DNA from 2 places in the Paenibacillus sp. FSL K6-1566 genome. Region 1 is predicted to be linked to the other one. Evidence: riboswitches for the same ligand, from Rfam matches in the RefSeq annotation. Region 1 holds a riboswitch; the other holds the start of a gene.

Region 1 (8,750 bases):
AACGGAGATCGTTCCGGCAGCATCATAGTGCCTGGTTGCCGTGGATACCTTGCTCTCGGCAAGTACAATGGGTGCAAGAATAATGACGATAAGCGCGATTGGCACGTTAACGAAGAAGGTTGCTTCCCATCCGATATAGCTGGTGAGCACACCGCCAAGGAGTAATCCAAGCGACAAGCCGACACCGCCCATGGAAGCCCATATGCCCATTGCACGGTTACGTTCCGCTCCTTCGTTAAAGTTAGACACAATCAATGACAACGTTGCGGGAGAGAGCAGAGCTCCTCCAAGACCCTGCACCCCTCTTGCGACGATGAGCATCAGCTGCGATTCAGATAATCCTCCAAGCAGCGAACCTAGGCCAAAGAGTGCCATGGCGATTATAAACATGCGCCGTCTGCCAAGAAGATCCGATAAGCGCCCGCCAAGCAGCAAGAAACCGCCGTAAGCGAGTGAAAATGCACTGACGACCCATTGCAGATGGTTTGCCGAAAACCCGAGTTCGTTGCCGAGAGACGGCATCGCTACAAAAATTATGGTGTAATCGAGTGCCATAACGAGCTGGGAGATGGCTAGAATGAAAAGTGCCAAGCCTTTGAATTTACTTGAACTCATATACAATTTCCCCTTCCATTTTATAGACTAAACGATCTAATATAAACATAATTACGAACCAATCGATCTAATATGCGCAATATTATAGACCAATCGATCTAATATATGCGCGATTGTAGACTTGAATAATCCAAAATGATCGCCATTACGGACTGATCATTCTATTATTCGCATGAATAAATGAAGCGCGAAAAAGGACGCTTCATTTATGATCAAGTACAGATAGAGTAACTGCAGCAACTTGTTCGATGACGAGAGGGTCGTCCGTTAATTTTGCTACTTGCGTCAGTGCATAACGCGAATGATATAAATATCGTGCCAGCGAGCGAAGATCCTGATTCAATCCTAACTCTCCCTGCTCTTGGCCACGGGCTAATGCCTCGTATAGCGCTTGCTCCAAACGAATCTTATCTTGCTCGAAAATCTGTGCAATCTCGGGATCATGAGGTACCTGATCAATTGCGCTATGCAGAATTAGGCACTCCTTGCGGCGCTGCTCATCCTTCAATGTATCGACGATAATCGCAAAGATTTCGGCAATCGTATCCTTGACAGAGCCTGGTTGAGCCAAATGGGCGATGACGGCAGACGATTTCTCGTCCAGGTAATACTTAACCGCTTTGATAAAGAGATCTCGCTTCGTTCCGTAGGTGTCATACAAGCTTTGTCTCGCTATACCCAATCCTTCGAGCAAAAGCTGCAGTGACGTGCCCTCATAACCGTAATGACCGAATACTTCCATAGCCTTATGTAGGACCAATGTCGTGTCAAATTCTTTGTTCCTTGCCAATTTTCGTCTGCCTCCTTCACTCCCATAATACTATCGTTATCGGATTATTCAGTCAAGAATGAAGGTTCAAGAAAACGACTTTCCAGACCGTTCGGTCTATATTAATTAAAAAAATACCATTGCTTCAACTATATTGTCTTATTAGCACCTCCTTTTGATGGCTTCATCATATCAATTATAGATCGTTCAGTCAATAATAAATCATAAAATTTTCTTCTCGAACTTTGCCGTTCAGTGCTTAAGCATATGACGGGATGCTGCAAGAAATAAAGCTCTCCCTGCCCAGGTTACTGGACAAGAAGAGCCGAAGTACAACGTGCTATTGTTTCATGTTCATCCGTTTGCGACCTAACCATACACCGAAAGCGATCAGCCCGAGACCCGCCAAATAGAACGGATAAGGACTCGATTCACCCGTTTTTGGAAGCATAGGAACCGTTGGCTGCGGTGTCGAAGCGTTCTCAGAAGGAGTTGGTGCTTCCGGCTTTTGAGGCTCAGGCTCGACGCCTCCTCGGGGAATATCCTCTTCGTCAATATCGACGGTAGGCGTTTCCGGCTCTGTCGGAGGTGTCTCCGGCGTTTGAGGCGTTGTTGGTTCACCTCTTGGAATGTCCTCGTCCGGCACCTCTACCTCACCGGTCGGATTGCCCGGATTACCTGGGTCTGTCGGATTGCCAGGATTCGTTGGGGTCCCCGGGTTACCTGGATCTGTCGGATTGCCTGGATCCGTTGGGTTCCCCGGATTTCCTGGGTCCGTCGGATTGCCCGGATCGGTTGGGCTCCCCGGGTAGCCTGGATCGGTCGGATTGCCAGGATCCGTTGGGTTCTCCGGATCTGTTGGATCTGTTGGATCCGTAGGCTCGCCAGGTATAACCGGCTCTTCCTTGCGGTTTGTAACGATCATTTTCTTAACATGATCTTGATTCTTGATGCTGGAGTCAATCGTTACGTCCCACTTCGCTTGCTCGATCTTATATCCTTCAGGAGCGGCCAGCTCTTCCAAAATATACTCGTCGTACAGCAGCTTTGTAAACAGGATCTTGCCTTCATCATCCGAGGATTTTACGATCGGCGCACGTTTGCCAGCTTTGTCGTAAAGCGCAAACTTGGCTCCCGCCAGCGGCTTCGTCTGTTCGTCCTGATCCACCTTCGTTACTTCCAGGCTTCCCGTTACGCCGCCTCCCGAACCTGAACCGGAGGAAGTACGGACAATAACCTCTTCCGTCGTTTCCCGGATCTCCGTCTTCAGCTGATCTCCTTCAAGAGCCACCTTATTCTGTACTGCCTCTTTATCTTCAGCAATAATGAACGACTGATATTCCAAAATATAGGCCGTAGAGATGTCATTTGTGAATTTCAACTCGAATGTCTCTTTATCACCATCAAGCCTATGGATGGTTAAGGTATAATCCTTCCCTTTAGTCAGTTCTTGGGCTTTTTCCGCTTTTCCGTTTGCATTGATCTTGGTCGCATACAAGCGGAAGGAATCCTCGATCAAGATCTGGTTCGGACTTGGATTATCGATAATTTTTGCGTTGGAAATATGCGACTGACCTTCGTTGATGCGAATTTCCCAGTCGATTTTGTTTCCGTTCTGGGAGCCGCTCTTCTTCACATATTCCCCGCCGTGAGGAATCGTTACGCTGGCGTTCCATGTTGCCTTTTTCGCGCTGCCATCGGACAGCTCCGCAGTATTATCGATTTTGTTGACAATCAATGTACCTTCCAGCGATGTTTTGAATTCAATCCAGTATGCGGATGAGATCGGGCCGACAAAGCGAATGGACAGCTTGTTGCCATTAGTTTCTGATGGTCCTGTCACTTCATATTGAGAAGCGGGAACTAGCGAGCCCTTCTGAACGCCATTCCGTCCTCCAGTCAGCTTCATTTCATAGACCTTGACCGAACCCGGAACAAGCTTCTGATCCTGCTGCAGCACATCGGTAACGATCGCTTCCTGAAGCGAATCAAGATTATAGTTCATCTTGACGTTCCACGTAATTTCTTTGCTGATCGGATTGTAGCTGCCGTCTTTACCGCCGTTATTTTTCGTATAACCATCAGCGGAGAAGCTTGCATCCCGCACAATCGGGCCTTTCACCTTGCCTTCCTCGACCCATGTCATCGAGGCTCTGTTTAAAAAGTCCCATTTGCGATCCTTCAGCCAGTTGATGTTAAACTTCGTTTCATATTCGATCGTATAGGTGGTGTCAATCTTGGAGAACTCGATGATAAAGCCTTCGCGTAAATCATTGTACTTCACCGTGTACTCGCTCGCTGGAACGACTTTACCGTCCGCTTTTACGATTACCGAATCCGGAACGAATTCAAGTCCGCCTTGCGGGAACGTATCCGTGATGACTACATTCTCCATGATGTATTTGGTGCCGTCCGGCTTTTTATCGCCATTGACGGTAATTATCCACTTCGCGGCTTTTGTGTCAAAATTGACGTTCGAGGATCCTTTTACCAGGGCACGGCTTCCGTAGCCCGGAGCCGTTACTTCCTTAGACGCTTCACCCGATACGACTTTGTTCTTGACTGCGTTCCCCTCGGAGCTCAAGCGATCGACCGGCTCCGTCTGGTAAACAATCGTATAAGGCGAATCGATATCCTTCTTGAATTGAAGCTCGAATCCGTGCTTACCTTTAGCTACAGCGGTGTATTCATCCGCTGATACCAAAGCGCTGGCATCCTTCGAATCCCCGTTATACACCTTCAGCGAATCGGCAATCCAGGAATGGTTCTCGCTAACTTGGTCTGTAATGATGGCTTGAGCGCTCGGAATCTTCTTCTCGTTGAAATTGTATTTCACCGTCCAAGTGATGATCCCTGTGTCCTTGTCCTGGCTATATGTCTTATCCAAGAAACTGCCGCGATCTACTGTTACTGTAGCCGTCGATTGGGCATTTTCCATCCCGTCGCCAGTTAGAACAGCGGTGTTCTCAAAACGGGACTGTTCGCCGACAAGCTTCGTCGAAAAGCGAATTTCGTAGGCTTTGCTGATCGTCTCGTCCAAGAATGCAAGCTCCAGTTTGCCGCCACCGCCTGTTTGGACGGTGTACTTGCCGGCATCCAGCTGATCGCCAAGAACCGCTGAGCCGTCACCGTTAACCTGCAGGTTGTATACCTCTACGGAATCCGCGATGAGCTCCAAGCCTTCAGGCATTTCATCGGTGATGACTGCGTGCTTGATTTTATTTAACGATTTGTTGATCTGAACCGACCAATCGATCCGATCTTTGCCAATCGCTTTCCCTTGCTTCTCGATCAGCTTTCCGCCTTGCGGCTTCAGGTTCACGATGACGGTCTGAACCCCGCCCTTTATCGGAATAGCAATAATGATTTCGGTGCTTCCTTTTAGAACTTCCTTCTTGAATTCAGTGCGAATTTCCAGCTTGCCGCTGATGTTGGAATGGCTCTCCACGTAATCATTGAAGGTCATCACAACCTTGCCGTTTCGGTCCACCGTAAAACGGCCAACTTCACCTTGACCGGTAACGAGCGGTGAGTCAATCTCCGTGAAGATTTCAAACTGCTGCGGCAGCTCGAAGGTAAATGAGTCTCCATTTTTGTAGTTGTGACCGTTCGGCAGCTCCCATTCGTAGCCTAGATTAACGGCTGCACCGATATCCAGGCTGCTGTCCGGATTATAAACGGCATCAATGACGGTGCCATCCATGTCGGTTAACACAACTTTGGTTAAAATGCTATCATTATTGATTTCTGATTCGGACGGGCCATAAACATCATCCGTCACTCCATACACTGAATCCTGCACGCTTACCGGTTCTGGAACATTAGTCGATGCATTGACCGTCCAGTCCGATCCTCCAAACCACGTTTGGATCATAAGCAGCAGAGCCAATACGATTCCACTTACTTTTTTCTTCATGATCTCTCCCTCAGCCTCTCCATTACCCTCAATATATTTGGTTCCGATGTCGCTTTCGCGTGCGCAAATCGAGCCAACCATCTCTCGGATCATATGCCGATAAGAGATTTGTTCGTCCATCACCTCCGCATACTTTTATTTGGCGCACGATACATTGGTGCCTGTATTTTCCTTAAGAACCAATTGAGCTTCTAGCATTGTAACGCCCGATTCTGAATATTTTCTGAATAAAAACCCGAATAAGCCTTGGACAATGGTCCAAAGCTTAAGGTTTTAGCTATAAAATTATTTTAATAATACTTGGCTGCAGAATAGCGAGATGCCTCTTTAATCATTTTGAAACCGGCACCCTTGCTCTTCCATCCCGCATCAACGGTCGTGTCGATCGTTACCCACCGCCCGTTCAGGTAAACCTCATTCCAAGCGTGGTAAACGTCAACATAATCCGTTGTCCCCATTACAAGCTTAGTCGGAATGTCCACGCTCCGCAGCATGGATGCGAACAGAGAGGCGTAATCATAACACATGCCTTTTTTCCCTGACAGCGTGCGGTCAATATCGGGAAGATAGTCCGTCAGCTCACTGGATGCGAGTGCTTTGTCGTACCGGATCGTATCGACGATATATTCGTGGATCAACTTTACTTTTTCCTCGTCGGTGCCTGCGGACCGAGTTAGCTTCTTTGCAAGCTGAGCCGCCTTGTCGCTTGAACGCCAATCGATGTTTTGTACCGAGTTCAAAAATACCTTGCTGCTATTGGTCAGTTGAAGCTTAACTTCCGCTTCTTGAACGATCTTATACTTGGTACCGTTGACCTGCTCCAGCACTGTTATGGTATAACGACCGTTTCCCATTTGCAGCGGAAAGGTCTCCTGCTGCTTGTCCGCTAAAAGCGTATATGTATACTTGTTTTGCCCTTTTGCAATCATAAGCTTCGTCTTCACGTCCGCTTTCACGTCATAGCGAACGGCGATGACTCCGCGATCAAGCTGCTCCAGATCCAGCCAATCTCCCGTTTGGGAAGCATGTACAACCGGAGCCAATACGAATAACGCAATAAACCCTACAATAGCCAACACCATGTTGCGCATACTGTAAACTCCCTTCGGTAGCCAGGCTGCCATTGACGGTTCATCAAGAAGGCCCTGTGGCTTTGCGTCCTTATCTTTCGACAAGTTTGCCGTTATCGTAGTAGAGTTTTCAAAGAATTAATTGAATAAAAATCTCATATAAAAAACAAAAAAAGCATCTTCGTTCGGTAGCTGGCTGCCATTGATGGTTTATCAAGAAGGCCCTATAGCTTTGCGTCCTTGCCTTTCGACAAGTTTGCCATTTATCGTGAGTAGCTTTATGTGAGTTCATCATACCAAATATCTCTAATTCTATCAAGCAAATTTTGAGATTCATAGACGAGGATCGACAACAAAAAAACGTCTCCACTGAGACGCTCTTTTGTCAATTCCGCTTGATCATCAATCCATTAGGGGAGTCCTTAGAGGGACAGCTCCTTTTTTAACCGATCGAGCTGCAGCAGGTGGTGCCTGTAATGCATCTCTACCAGCAGAAACCACTCTTTGGCGTTTAAGGCTCCGAATCCGGGATGAGGAATCGTGATGCTGCTGTCTGCTTGACGCACAACCGGTTCCGTTCGCTTCATCCGCTCCACTACGCCCTGAAGACCTTCAACTAACTGCTCTTTGCTCGTCGGCTGCTGCGGCGTGTACTGCGGAGACGCCGGAATTCGTATCCTGACAGGAGGAAAACTTCCAAGCTCGAATACCGCCTTGCCTCTCTCCGTTTTTTCCCCAGGGGATTCGACGGCCGTTTCGTTTCCGGCCAAACATTGGTCGACATTGCGCAGATGCATATATTGAGCCGATTGAATCAAATGCATGTACATTTGCCCAATGGACCATTCCTCTTCGTTCGGCTTGATATGCAGCTCCTCCAGCTCCAGGTGTCCCAGCTCGTTTAAATACACCGCTACTGTTGTTTCAAACGCCTGCAAAGCTTCTACTGTATTTCTCATCATGATATCTCCTCTTCCATCTGGTATATACCCAATATAAAAAAACGCTCCTGACAACAGCGTGTCAGTAGCGTTTTCGTATTTTTTCAGCTTCTTCTCGAATCCGGTTACGAAAGGAATCAGGTTCCAGCACCTCCACGTCCCCACCCCAGCTGAGAATATAGGGGAGCAATTCTTCCGGCTGTCTGACTCGAAAGCGGACCAGAAGACCGTGTTCCATTTGCTCAGAAGCTTCGATATAGAAGCTCGCGGTCTCGGTGATTTTATCGGCAATTTCCGGATTTACTTGAATCGTCACATGAACGTTACGATCGTCAGGCGGACGATATTGACTCAGCTTAAATCCTTGGGGAAGGTTAAACCTTTCCTCTAAGACCGTAACATCCCTCATGCGCGATAATCGAAAATGACGGATCTCCTGACGCAGCTCGCAGCGTGCGATCATGATCCAATTCCCTTGGACGAGCACAAGGCCATATGGAGCAACGATCCGGTCGCTCATCCGTTTTCCATCCGAATCCGGTATTTTTTTCAGGTAACGCATCCTTATCTTCCGCCGCTCCAAAATGGCACCCCGAACCTGTCCAAGCTCGTTCTCCCCCTGTCCGCCGGGATGAAGAAACTGCATCGTTTCCCGGACATCCGCTGAGGCCTCACGAATGGGTTCAGGAAGTATCGCTTCAATCTTGCTTCGAGCTGCCCTCGCAGCTGCTTTGTAGTCGCCATCCAGCCGCTGCTCAATCATATCCGTCCCCATGAGCAATGCCACCGCCTCTTCCGCAGTAAAACCAACCGGCGGCAAAAAGTACCCTTCCATTAGGGAATACCCATGCCCTGGAGACCCAAGTATCGGAACCCCTGCTTCGCTGATCGCTTGCATGTCTCGATATATTGTCCGCACGCTTGTCTCGAAATGGGCAGCCAAATCTTCCGCCCGCAGCACCTTGCTCCGCTGCAATTCAAGCATGATGGCGAACTGGCGCTCGGTTTTGTTCATCGTTTCTCCCCTCCGCTAGTACATAAAAACCCGGAAAAACGGACAACCAACATTGTCTGTCTTCCGGGATCATAAATGGGTCCTGGTCAATTATCCATATTACGGACCATTGCTTTATGAGATGAAGCTTAATTCAGCTTTGACCGATTCTGTTGCTGGGTTATTCTCAATTTCTCAGGGGTAACATCGTCACCATTCGGGTCTACAACCTTCAGGGTAGACATCGTGGAGAGAACCTGGCCCCGGATGTCTTTCAAGTATTCCTGGCGAAGCTTTTGCTGTTCGGTATATTCTTCTTGGGTCAAGCCTTCGGATTTCTGCTTGCGGCTCAGTTCATTGATTCTATGCAATGAAGGAATGGTCATCGTTATCGTTCATCCTTCCATATAATTAAGATGTAATTGTTAGTTTACTGTAAAAGGAT
Region 2 (8,750 bases), 2.5 Mb from region 1:
GCAACGCGACATCGATGCCCTTACTTGATAAACGGATTCGCTTCTCCCGCTTGTCCGATGCCGGGATCTGCTCCACATAACCCAGCTTGATCAATGCGTTCACCGTTCTAGTCACCGTGGGCTTCTCTACATACAAAACTTTGGACAATTCCACCAAGGTCATCGATTGGTTCGCGTCCAGATAATACATGATCGACCACTGGGCATAATACAGCCCAAAAACCTCGAGCCGCCGGTTCAGTTCATTGACGAACGGGCGGTACAGTCTGAAGTACTGCTGAAAAAAATGTCGGTGGGTGCTCATGGGGAAACCTCCATCCAATTGGTTACTCAAGGTAACTATTTGATTATAGAGTAGTGTTCCGAAAATGTCCAGACATAATGTCTGGTATTCTGATCCTTTTACTCGACGATGCATCAGTTCACCTAACAATGCCCATCGACCGTTTTTCAACACAGGTTATTCAGAATATATTCAGATTTATATGATTTAATTGGTATATTCCATCCGTCTTCTAGACAGATATTACAGGATTTGTGTGGTGAGGATGAATTGACGTTATCGGAAATACAACAAGAAGCGCTGGAACAGGCCAAGAAGCATGGGAGACTTGTCCGCTGGAAGAAAGGCGGATACTGGACGTATGATGGTGTCTTGACGAAGGCAAGCGGTGATTCGCCATCTGTACCCAACTTGGAATGGTATTGCCGAACCAATACGATTTTCGCGCTTGTTAGGCGCGGGTACATTACAATGGATAATTGGAGCAGCTGTTCGCTCGTACAGAAAAATGATTGAATCCAAGCACCTGACTTGAAATGGCTTCCCTTAAAGCTGGAAGCACCATATCTTTAAGCAAATAACCCCAGAAGGTCGAGAATCGACATCCGGGGTTCTATTTTTTATGGAGGACTTATTACTCATGGCTTGGTTTATTTAACTTTGCGCACTTTCTATTGATCTCTTCCTCATGGCTTTTTAATTCCATGTAACGGACAATCAGCTTATCGAACGACTGCGAAAGTGCGACAACATCTTGATGTACGAATTCAAGACTGCCGGCCATTCGCTCAAGTTCCCTCCTGAGATATTCGAGCTCGTCGGATACATGCTTCAGTTCGTTCTCTATAGAAACCATCACATCCACCCACCCCCATCGTAGCAAGTGATTTATGACAGCTGCCAACGTTTTTGCGGCAAACCTTCTCAAACAGAGAGTTGATCGCTCATTCCTAAACGAACAAACCGTTAAAGCATGCTCCTCTTCATGAAATGTTGAAGGCTACCCGATTCAGTTTCTGCAGCGGCGTCAGGTCAGCAGGGTTATCTAAAATAAACAGTTCCCTATTCAATCGTTGTCGCATGGCGGATCAGAGGTTTCCGTCGTATTCGGCCAATTGCAGGGATCGTGGTTGCATATGAGCGTCCACAACAGCCTCTGCAGCTTCGCGTCACCACCCTTTCGACGGGTTTGCGATAGATTGTACGAATTATGAATTAGGTTTAAATTTTAACTATCTGTCATCAGTGGCTTGCCTATAATTATAAAATTTTACTTTAATAAATAAAATACCCATAATTGGGTAATTAGTGCTTATGTATTGCCTATATCTTCATGTAAATTTTCTTAGGAATGCCCCTTTATGATTGACTCTCGTTTTGGCGTATATCTTTTTGATGAAAGTACGGACCGTGCTTTGACTGATTCCATAAATATCCGCAATTTCAGGCACGTTTTTATTTTCCAGCCATTCGTAGGCGATTTCTTTCTCGCGGTTTGTTAATTCATATTGGTCAAAGAGTGAGTAGGTCAGCTCTTTTTGTAGCATGGGATCCTTTTGGGGTAACTTTTTCTTCAATATTTTTGGCCAGATGTTCAATGAGGGGCAGTACAAATGTAACCTCGTGAAAGTAATGAAAACAGAGGCTGAGGTAGCCTATAATAACATGATTTATTCGTATTGGCGTGCAAACGCAGGACAGCTCTGCAAACAATTTATTGCTGTGCTCGGCGCCGATTACGACTGAGACCGATTGATTTTCCATGGATAACGCAATGGCATTGATTCCCGCCTTGTTCATAGCAGAAGATGTTCCGATTTTCAAATGATTTCTTTCAAAATAACCTTTTAACAGCTCCGTCCCGCAATAATCGATAACGGTTCCCTCTGGGTCCGCAATCACAAATAAATAAGGTATAGACAGCAAATCGTTCATATTCCTGGTTTCCTCTTGCAACAGATACAGGATTTCTTTTCGCTCGATCAGCCTTTCTTTAATTTCAGAGATGCTGAGGATATTAGGAAAATGATCGTTTACTTTCAGCAATGTTCTTTGGCCCATTATTTTCCCTTCTTCCTTGTTAAGAATAAGTGATTAATAATGAAATCGATCTCCTATTTATCGCCGCTGTGAAGATTCGGTAGCTCTTAGCGAAAAATAAAAAACCTCCATCCATGAAGATTACCATAGCAAAATAGGACGGAGGCTTCCGTCGTATTCGGCAACTGGCTGGCATCACGTATCTTAGCAGATTCGCATTAGCCCCTATAGCTTTGCGTCGCCACTTTTCAGTGGGTTTGCTATTATCGTACGAAACGATTCGATTGGTTTGCTGTCAAAGACGCTGCCGCATGAATATTCCTTGTTATCCGCTGAGAGTTGAACTGCTGTAGTTATACCGCGCTGCGGGAAATCATGTTCCGCATCATTCACCTCCTTTCAGGCAATTGACCGTAACTTTTAAGGAACAGGCAGTTACTGCAGGAGCCTCCCTATAAAAATTTGTGAACAACAAATAGCCTCCGTCAGCTTGTAGACATAGGTAGTAACTAGCAAGAAGTGACGGAGGCTTCCGTCGTATTCGGCAACTGGCTGGCATCGCGGTTCTATGCAGAACCCCATTAGCCCCTATAGCTTTGCGTCGCCACTTTTCAGTGGGTTTGCGATTATCGTACGAACGATTCAATTGTCGAAAGATACAACATATAGTTCTGAATGAATGACCTAATCAAACTATAACTTACATTGTTTTTCATTGAATATAGGCTTCATGACTCAAATTCCCGACAATTACCTGCTGAATTTTGTAATTTTTTGTCACAAAGTAACTAGCAGAGCGTGTAATATGTCAAAATAACCAGCTTCTCCATGATTTAAAAAAGCTTTGCCGCTTCGGCTGCCCGCCGAAGGCCTTCCTCAATGATTTCCTCGCTTCGATCCCGGAATTGATTATGCCCCTCAATGATAATCGTAGTAATGTCGGTAATCCCGAACACGTTGAGATGATTTTTTACGAAGCTGACCGCCATCTCGGATGGATCGCCCTCCGCATAGATCCCGCCTCTAGCATTCAGCAGTGCTGCTTTTTTGTCACCCAACAGACCGACCAAGCCCTGCTCCGTATATTTGAACGTTTTACGCGGATGATGCATGTAGTCCAGGTAGGCATGCAGCACTGCAGGAACCGTCAGATTCCAGAGCGGGAAGGCAAACACCAATTTGTCGGCGGCAAGAAATTGCTCCAAGTGCCGGTTGACGATGTCCCGAACGGCCTGCTCTTCCTCCGAAAGCTCCATGCTCATGGCTGACTTGAAATTCCCGCTAATCATAATGTCGTCCAGAAGGGGAATGCGTTCCCGGTACAGGTCGACCTCAACCACCGCATCATTCGGATGTGCCTCGCGGTAGCTATTGAAAAATGCGTCGTATAATCTGCTTGTGACGGCCCCTTGGCGGTTGTTGGCTTTAATGAATAAAGTGGTTGTCATTAGAATCTCCTCCTATATTTTGTAATCAAAGTGAATGGACTCAAAGCTGCGATATCAGCTTCCCGCCGCTCTTATATGACCGTGCTCCGTTTTCCCGAACCTTAGGGAATAGAAAATCAGCATGGCGAGCAGCAGCCCGGCTAGCACCAGATAAATATTGCTGTAAATTTGTCCCTTGGCATAGGCATACAAGGGGTTCCACGATACCCCGGAGCGGATATCCAGCATTGTTCCGTACACACCGGAAGCGATCCCGGCCGAAATAAAATTCAGCATCTGCATCAGCCCCATTCCGATGCCGGCCTGCTCTTTCGCTAAGCTGAGGGAGACGGAATTGGATAGTGCAATCATCCCGAACGTCTGCCCGACATTGCCTAGAATCAGGAAGAACGCAACCGCGACGGCTGAAATGGCGGAGAACGTGGATAAGAGTACAAAGCACGCGACCAACATAATCATGCCGGTTAGAAACAGATACGTGTTCCCTTTGGCATCGGCCAGCTTCCCCCCTGTCTTCCCGAGCAGAGCGGAGGCCGCGGCGGCCGGCACCATGACAAATCCGATCCAACCTGGAGGCAGCGCATGAATCTCTGCCAGCAGCAACGGGCTTAGAAAATGCAGCGCAAAGGCCGCGCCGCTGAACAGAAACATGATGACAAGCCTAACCGAATACTCTCGATTCCGGAACAAAACCGGGCTCACGAACGGGACGGATGCACGATGAATCCGGACAATGAACAACGCGGCTACCAGCAGTCCGGCTAGCGGAAGCCACCAGATTCCGTTCGTTATTCCCAGCAGCAGACAAGTGATCGCGACAGCCAGCAGGCCGCCTCCCAGCAGGTCGAATGATCCTGGCACCTGAGGGTCTTCGTCCTTCAGATATTTCCGGTAAAAAGGAAGCGTGATGAGAATCAGCAAAGGGATGCTGAACAGCCAGCGCCAATGAGCAAAGCCGGCCACTAGCGAGGACACCACCGGCCCAAGCGCGCTGCCGATGGACAATCCAATAAAGGCTGTCGCCATGGCTGCTCCTCTTCGCTCCGGCGGGAAGTAGCGAATCGGTATAAGCGTTGCCGCCGCCGGTATCGCCGCCGCGCCGATCGCCTGAAGGCATCTTGCAGCCAGGACCATCCAGAATGCCTGGGAGACGAGGCCGACCAGAGAGCCGGCCGCGAACAGCAGCAGACCGAATGACAGCAAATTTTTGAGCTGGTAGCGTTCGGTCAGCTTCCCGTACAGAACCGTGCCGATCCCGTACAGCAGGGAATACGAGGAAGTTACCCAGCTAACCTGAGCGGTGCTCAAGCTGAATTCCTCTCGCATGTCCGGCAGGACAAAGTTAAACATCAATCCGCTCATAGCGGACAGACACAGCGTGAACATGAGGACACGCATCAGCTTCCGAGTCTCCATTAGAGCTTCACCCTCCTTGTGAGTAGAAAATTTTAAACAGCGAGATTAGCATGTCTGTCAGTACTTACTGACGTATGCTTTGAAAAAAAACTAGGGGGTTAACGCCCTAGCAAAAATCCGCACACTCTCCTCAATAAAGTCATCCAGCGTTACGGAAGGAAATATCTCCTTGGAATCCAGCTCGTTCATGAATGCGCCAAAGTTCATCATCATAAACGAGATCGCCCGCAGCTCGGGATCTCCGGCAACCAGCTTCCCCTTCTCCGTCATGATCGTAAAATATTTCGTCAACACGTCCAGAAACTGCTTCGGATGCTTGCTGGTCATCTCTCGAAGTCCCGGGAGATGATCACTCTCCTTGATGCTGATCGTGATCAGCTTGCGGTTCCGGATCATCAAGTCATGGTACGTCCGGCTGATCAGAATCAGATCCGCGGTAAGCTCTCCCGTGAGCTTCTCCGCGAAAAGCTTCGTCATTTCTTGACCGTAATGATAGCGTTCGAACGCCATCTCCAGGAGATTTCGCTTGCTGCCGAACTTTCGGAATAGAGTCTTCTCGCTGAGCCCGGCTGCCGAGGCAATCTCCTGCGTCGTGACGCCGTTGTAGCCCTTCCGGGATATCAGATCGATTGCGGCCTGCAGCAGCTTGTCGTCACTGCTTATATGTTGATCTCTACTCATGAAAGTCCCCCCTTCCTACATGAATGTCAGTACTGACTGTCATTCGATGGACTTATCATATTTTACATTGTCTGATTTGTCAAACGGAATTTTAATTGGATTTGCTTGCTTACTCCGCCGGCTCGCCGGCCGCTTCCCACCGGTCGATCTCGGAACGAACCCGAGGCGCAACCTCCGTACCGAGCAGCTCGATCGCCCTCATGACCTCTTCATGCGGCATCGAGCCGACCGGCACGTGCAGCATAAACCGGGTAATACCCACATGCTTGCGAAGATGGATGATCTTCTGAGCGACCGTCTCCGGATCGCCTACATAGAGGGCTCCCTCGAAGCTGCGTGCAGCATCGAAACGGGCGCGATCATAGTAACCCCAGCCGCGCTCCCGGCCGAGCACGTTCATGGCCGCCTGGGTGGAGGGAAAGAACTTGTCCGCGGCAAGCTCCGTATCCTCCGCGATAAATCCATGGGAATGCGAGGCGACCGGAAGCTTCGATACATCATGCCCTGCATGGGCGGCCGCTTCTTTATACAGCTTCACGAGCGGGGCGAACTGCAGCGGGCTCCCGCCAATGATCGCCAGCACGAGCGGCAGGCCGAGCAGGCCGGCCCGGACGACGGATTCGGAGTTGCCGCCGCTGCCGATCCATACGGGCAGGGGGTTCTGCACAGGACGCGGATATACGCCCAGATTATGGATGGCCGGGCGATGCCGGCCCTCCCAGGTCACCCGCTCCGACTCCCGGATTTTTAACAACAGCTCCAGCTTCTCTTCAAACAGCTCATCGTAATCATGAAGATCATAGCCGAACAAAGGAAAGGATTCGATGAATGAGCCCCGCCCGGCCATGATTTCCGCGCGTCCGTTCGAAATCGCGTCCAGCGTGGCGAAGTCCTGGAATACCCGTACCGGATCCGCTGATGACAGCACCGTCACCGCGCTTGTCAGCCGGATCCACTTGGTCCGGGAGGCAGCAGCCGCAAGCACGACCGCAGGGGACGAGGCCGCATAATCTTGGCGATGATGCTCGCCTACTCCATATACATCCAAGCCGACCTGGTCGGCCAGCACAATTTCCTCCACGACCTCGCGCAGCCTTTGGGCGTGGCTGATCAATTCGCCGGTGTGAACGTCCGGCACGGTTTCAACAAACGAGCTAATTCCGATTTCCATCATCGGTTCCTCCTAGTAACGTATCGTTATGTGTATGTTTCACAGACGCTATATTTTCTTTAGTTAATATATCTTTATATTGAACGTTTACGCATCTTTTTTCAAGTGGAAAAACGTCAGGGCTGCAGCCTAAGGTTATCGGCATCAACAGATTCAAAAAAAAGACCGGCACTTCTCCCGAAGGCCGGTCTCTCCCTATGCGGTTTATTTCTTGGCAAGCAAGTATTCCTCGAGGCGGTCCCAAGTTTGCGTAATGCCTTCCTCCATGCCCATTTCGAGCACCTTCTTAAGCTCATCCGCGGATTGATATACGGTCCGGGAGACGATCTTCGTTCTTCCGTCCAGCTCCTCGAATGTCATCGTTGTTGTGGACGCTGGAAGTTCCTCGGAAGTATTGCCTTCGGCATCGGAGAAATAATCGGTGTAAACGATTTTGGTAGGCTTCTCAATCTCATGGTAGACCGATTTCCCCCATGACTCCATGCCATAAAATTCTCCTTGATTCTTATCCATGCACGTCATGCAATAATGCCATGAACCGCCGGGACGAAAATCCATGTTCGACACGGTTGTCTCCCAGCCACGCGGACCCCACCAGTGCTTCAGATGCTCCCCGTCCGAGAACACCTCGAATACGAGCTCTCGCGGCGCGTCGAATACACGCTCCAACACAATTACAGGTCCTTCCACTCGGGTAATCATTTTGCTTGTCATCATCATTTCCTCCTCAAGTTTAAGTTAGGCTATGGGTCCTTCTTCTCGCCCGATTGCAATTTCTTCAAGTATGCGTCCAAGCTGTCAAAACGTTCATTCCATATTCTGCGGTAATCATTCAGCCATGCATCCAGCTCTTGAAAGGGCTCCGAGCGAAGCATGTAGTTTCGCCTGTTCGCTTCCGCCTGAACCTCTACCAATCCGGCCTCCAGCAGCACCTTCAGATGCTTCGAAGCCTGAGGCTGGCGAATCTGCAGACGTTCGGCGATATCACCCACCGTCATCGGACCTCCGAGGAGCAGCTCTACAATCGCAAGACGGCTCGGCTCGGCTAATGCACTAAATATCGCTTGCTTCATTCCTGGTGGTGACGGTTATAGAACCGAAGCTTCGGGGAATACGGCTTTTGTCTACTGTCTATTCCAGCCACCAACATCACCTCGATGCGTTTATTTGATTATGCCGTGTTCTTGAATTGAATATACCACACTAGGAATATTCCTGTAAAGGAATATTTATTTTGTTCACATCACTTATGCATTCAGCCGCTATATTCGCCTTCCTTCCCCCCCGCTTCTCCATTCCATTAACATCGGTCACACCTGCATGGGCTTCTGCATAGCATATGATGAAAATCATAAATCACCATTCGTATAGGATTGTACAAACCAACGAATGTATCTGCTGCCTATACGGATGCAAGCTTGCAGAGGGCCGGTAGCCAAGCGGTGGCCACTGCCGTTTGCAGACTCTTGCAAGCCGTGCATGGCAGCATGAATCCCATGAAGGAGTGAAGTTATATGGCATTTTTGCCGCCGCAAGGACCACCAGAACTGCAAGGACCCCAAGGACCGCCTGGGCCGCCAGGACTGTTGGGACCACCGGGACTGCAAGGAATGCAGCAAGGACCGACATCCCCTCCTCCCCAGTTCATTCCCCAGAACCCCGCCGCAACTTCCGTCACCGGAGCTGGCCCTTCAACCTTTGCGGTTGATCC

What was found. Region 1 has a riboswitch for cyclic di-GMP ahead of NST08_RS16780 (transglutaminase-like domain-containing protein). Riboswitches for the same ligand answer to the same signal wherever they lie in the genome.
Region 2: another riboswitch for cyclic di-GMP. It lies ahead of NST08_RS28490 (hypothetical protein); the one in region 1 lies ahead of NST08_RS16780 (transglutaminase-like domain-containing protein).

The regions. Positions count from the first base shown of each region.
Region 1 covers NZ_JBBOSR010000001.1:3,815,335-3,824,084, forward strand. The annotation lists gene NST08_RS16765 (MFS transporter) at 1-615, opposite strand, end outside; gene NST08_RS16770 (TetR/AcrR family transcriptional regulator) at 818-1,405, opposite strand; gene NST08_RS16775 (collagen binding domain-containing protein) at 1,725-5,420, opposite strand; gene NST08_RS16780 (transglutaminase-like domain-containing protein) at 5,591-6,391, opposite strand; cyclic di-GMP riboswitch class I at 6,405-6,492, opposite strand; cyclic di-GMP riboswitch class I at 6,555-6,641, opposite strand; gene NST08_RS16785 (DinB family protein) at 6,793-7,329, opposite strand; gene NST08_RS16790 (helix-turn-helix transcriptional regulator) at 7,394-8,326, opposite strand; gene NST08_RS16795 (DUF896 domain-containing protein) at 8,455-8,691, opposite strand.
Region 2 covers NZ_JBBOSR010000001.1:6,358,617-6,367,366, forward strand. The annotation lists gene NST08_RS28475 (MarR family winged helix-turn-helix transcriptional regulator) at 1-304, opposite strand, end outside; gene NST08_RS28480 (hypothetical protein) at 554-799, shown strand; gene NST08_RS28485 (aspartyl-phosphate phosphatase Spo0E family protein) at 918-1,139, opposite strand; gene NST08_RS29990 (helix-turn-helix transcriptional regulator) at 1,615-1,830, opposite strand; gene NST08_RS28490 (hypothetical protein) at 1,796-2,344, opposite strand; cyclic di-GMP riboswitch class I at 2,501-2,595, opposite strand; cyclic di-GMP riboswitch class I at 2,864-2,958, opposite strand; gene NST08_RS28495 (FMN-dependent NADH-azoreductase) at 3,157-3,771, opposite strand; gene NST08_RS28500 (MFS transporter) at 3,826-5,187, opposite strand; gene NST08_RS28505 (TetR/AcrR family transcriptional regulator) at 5,278-5,868, opposite strand; gene NST08_RS28510 (LLM class flavin-dependent oxidoreductase) at 5,978-7,039, opposite strand; gene NST08_RS28515 (SRPBCC domain-containing protein) at 7,244-7,756, opposite strand; gene NST08_RS28520 (ArsR/SmtB family transcription factor) at 7,783-8,112, opposite strand.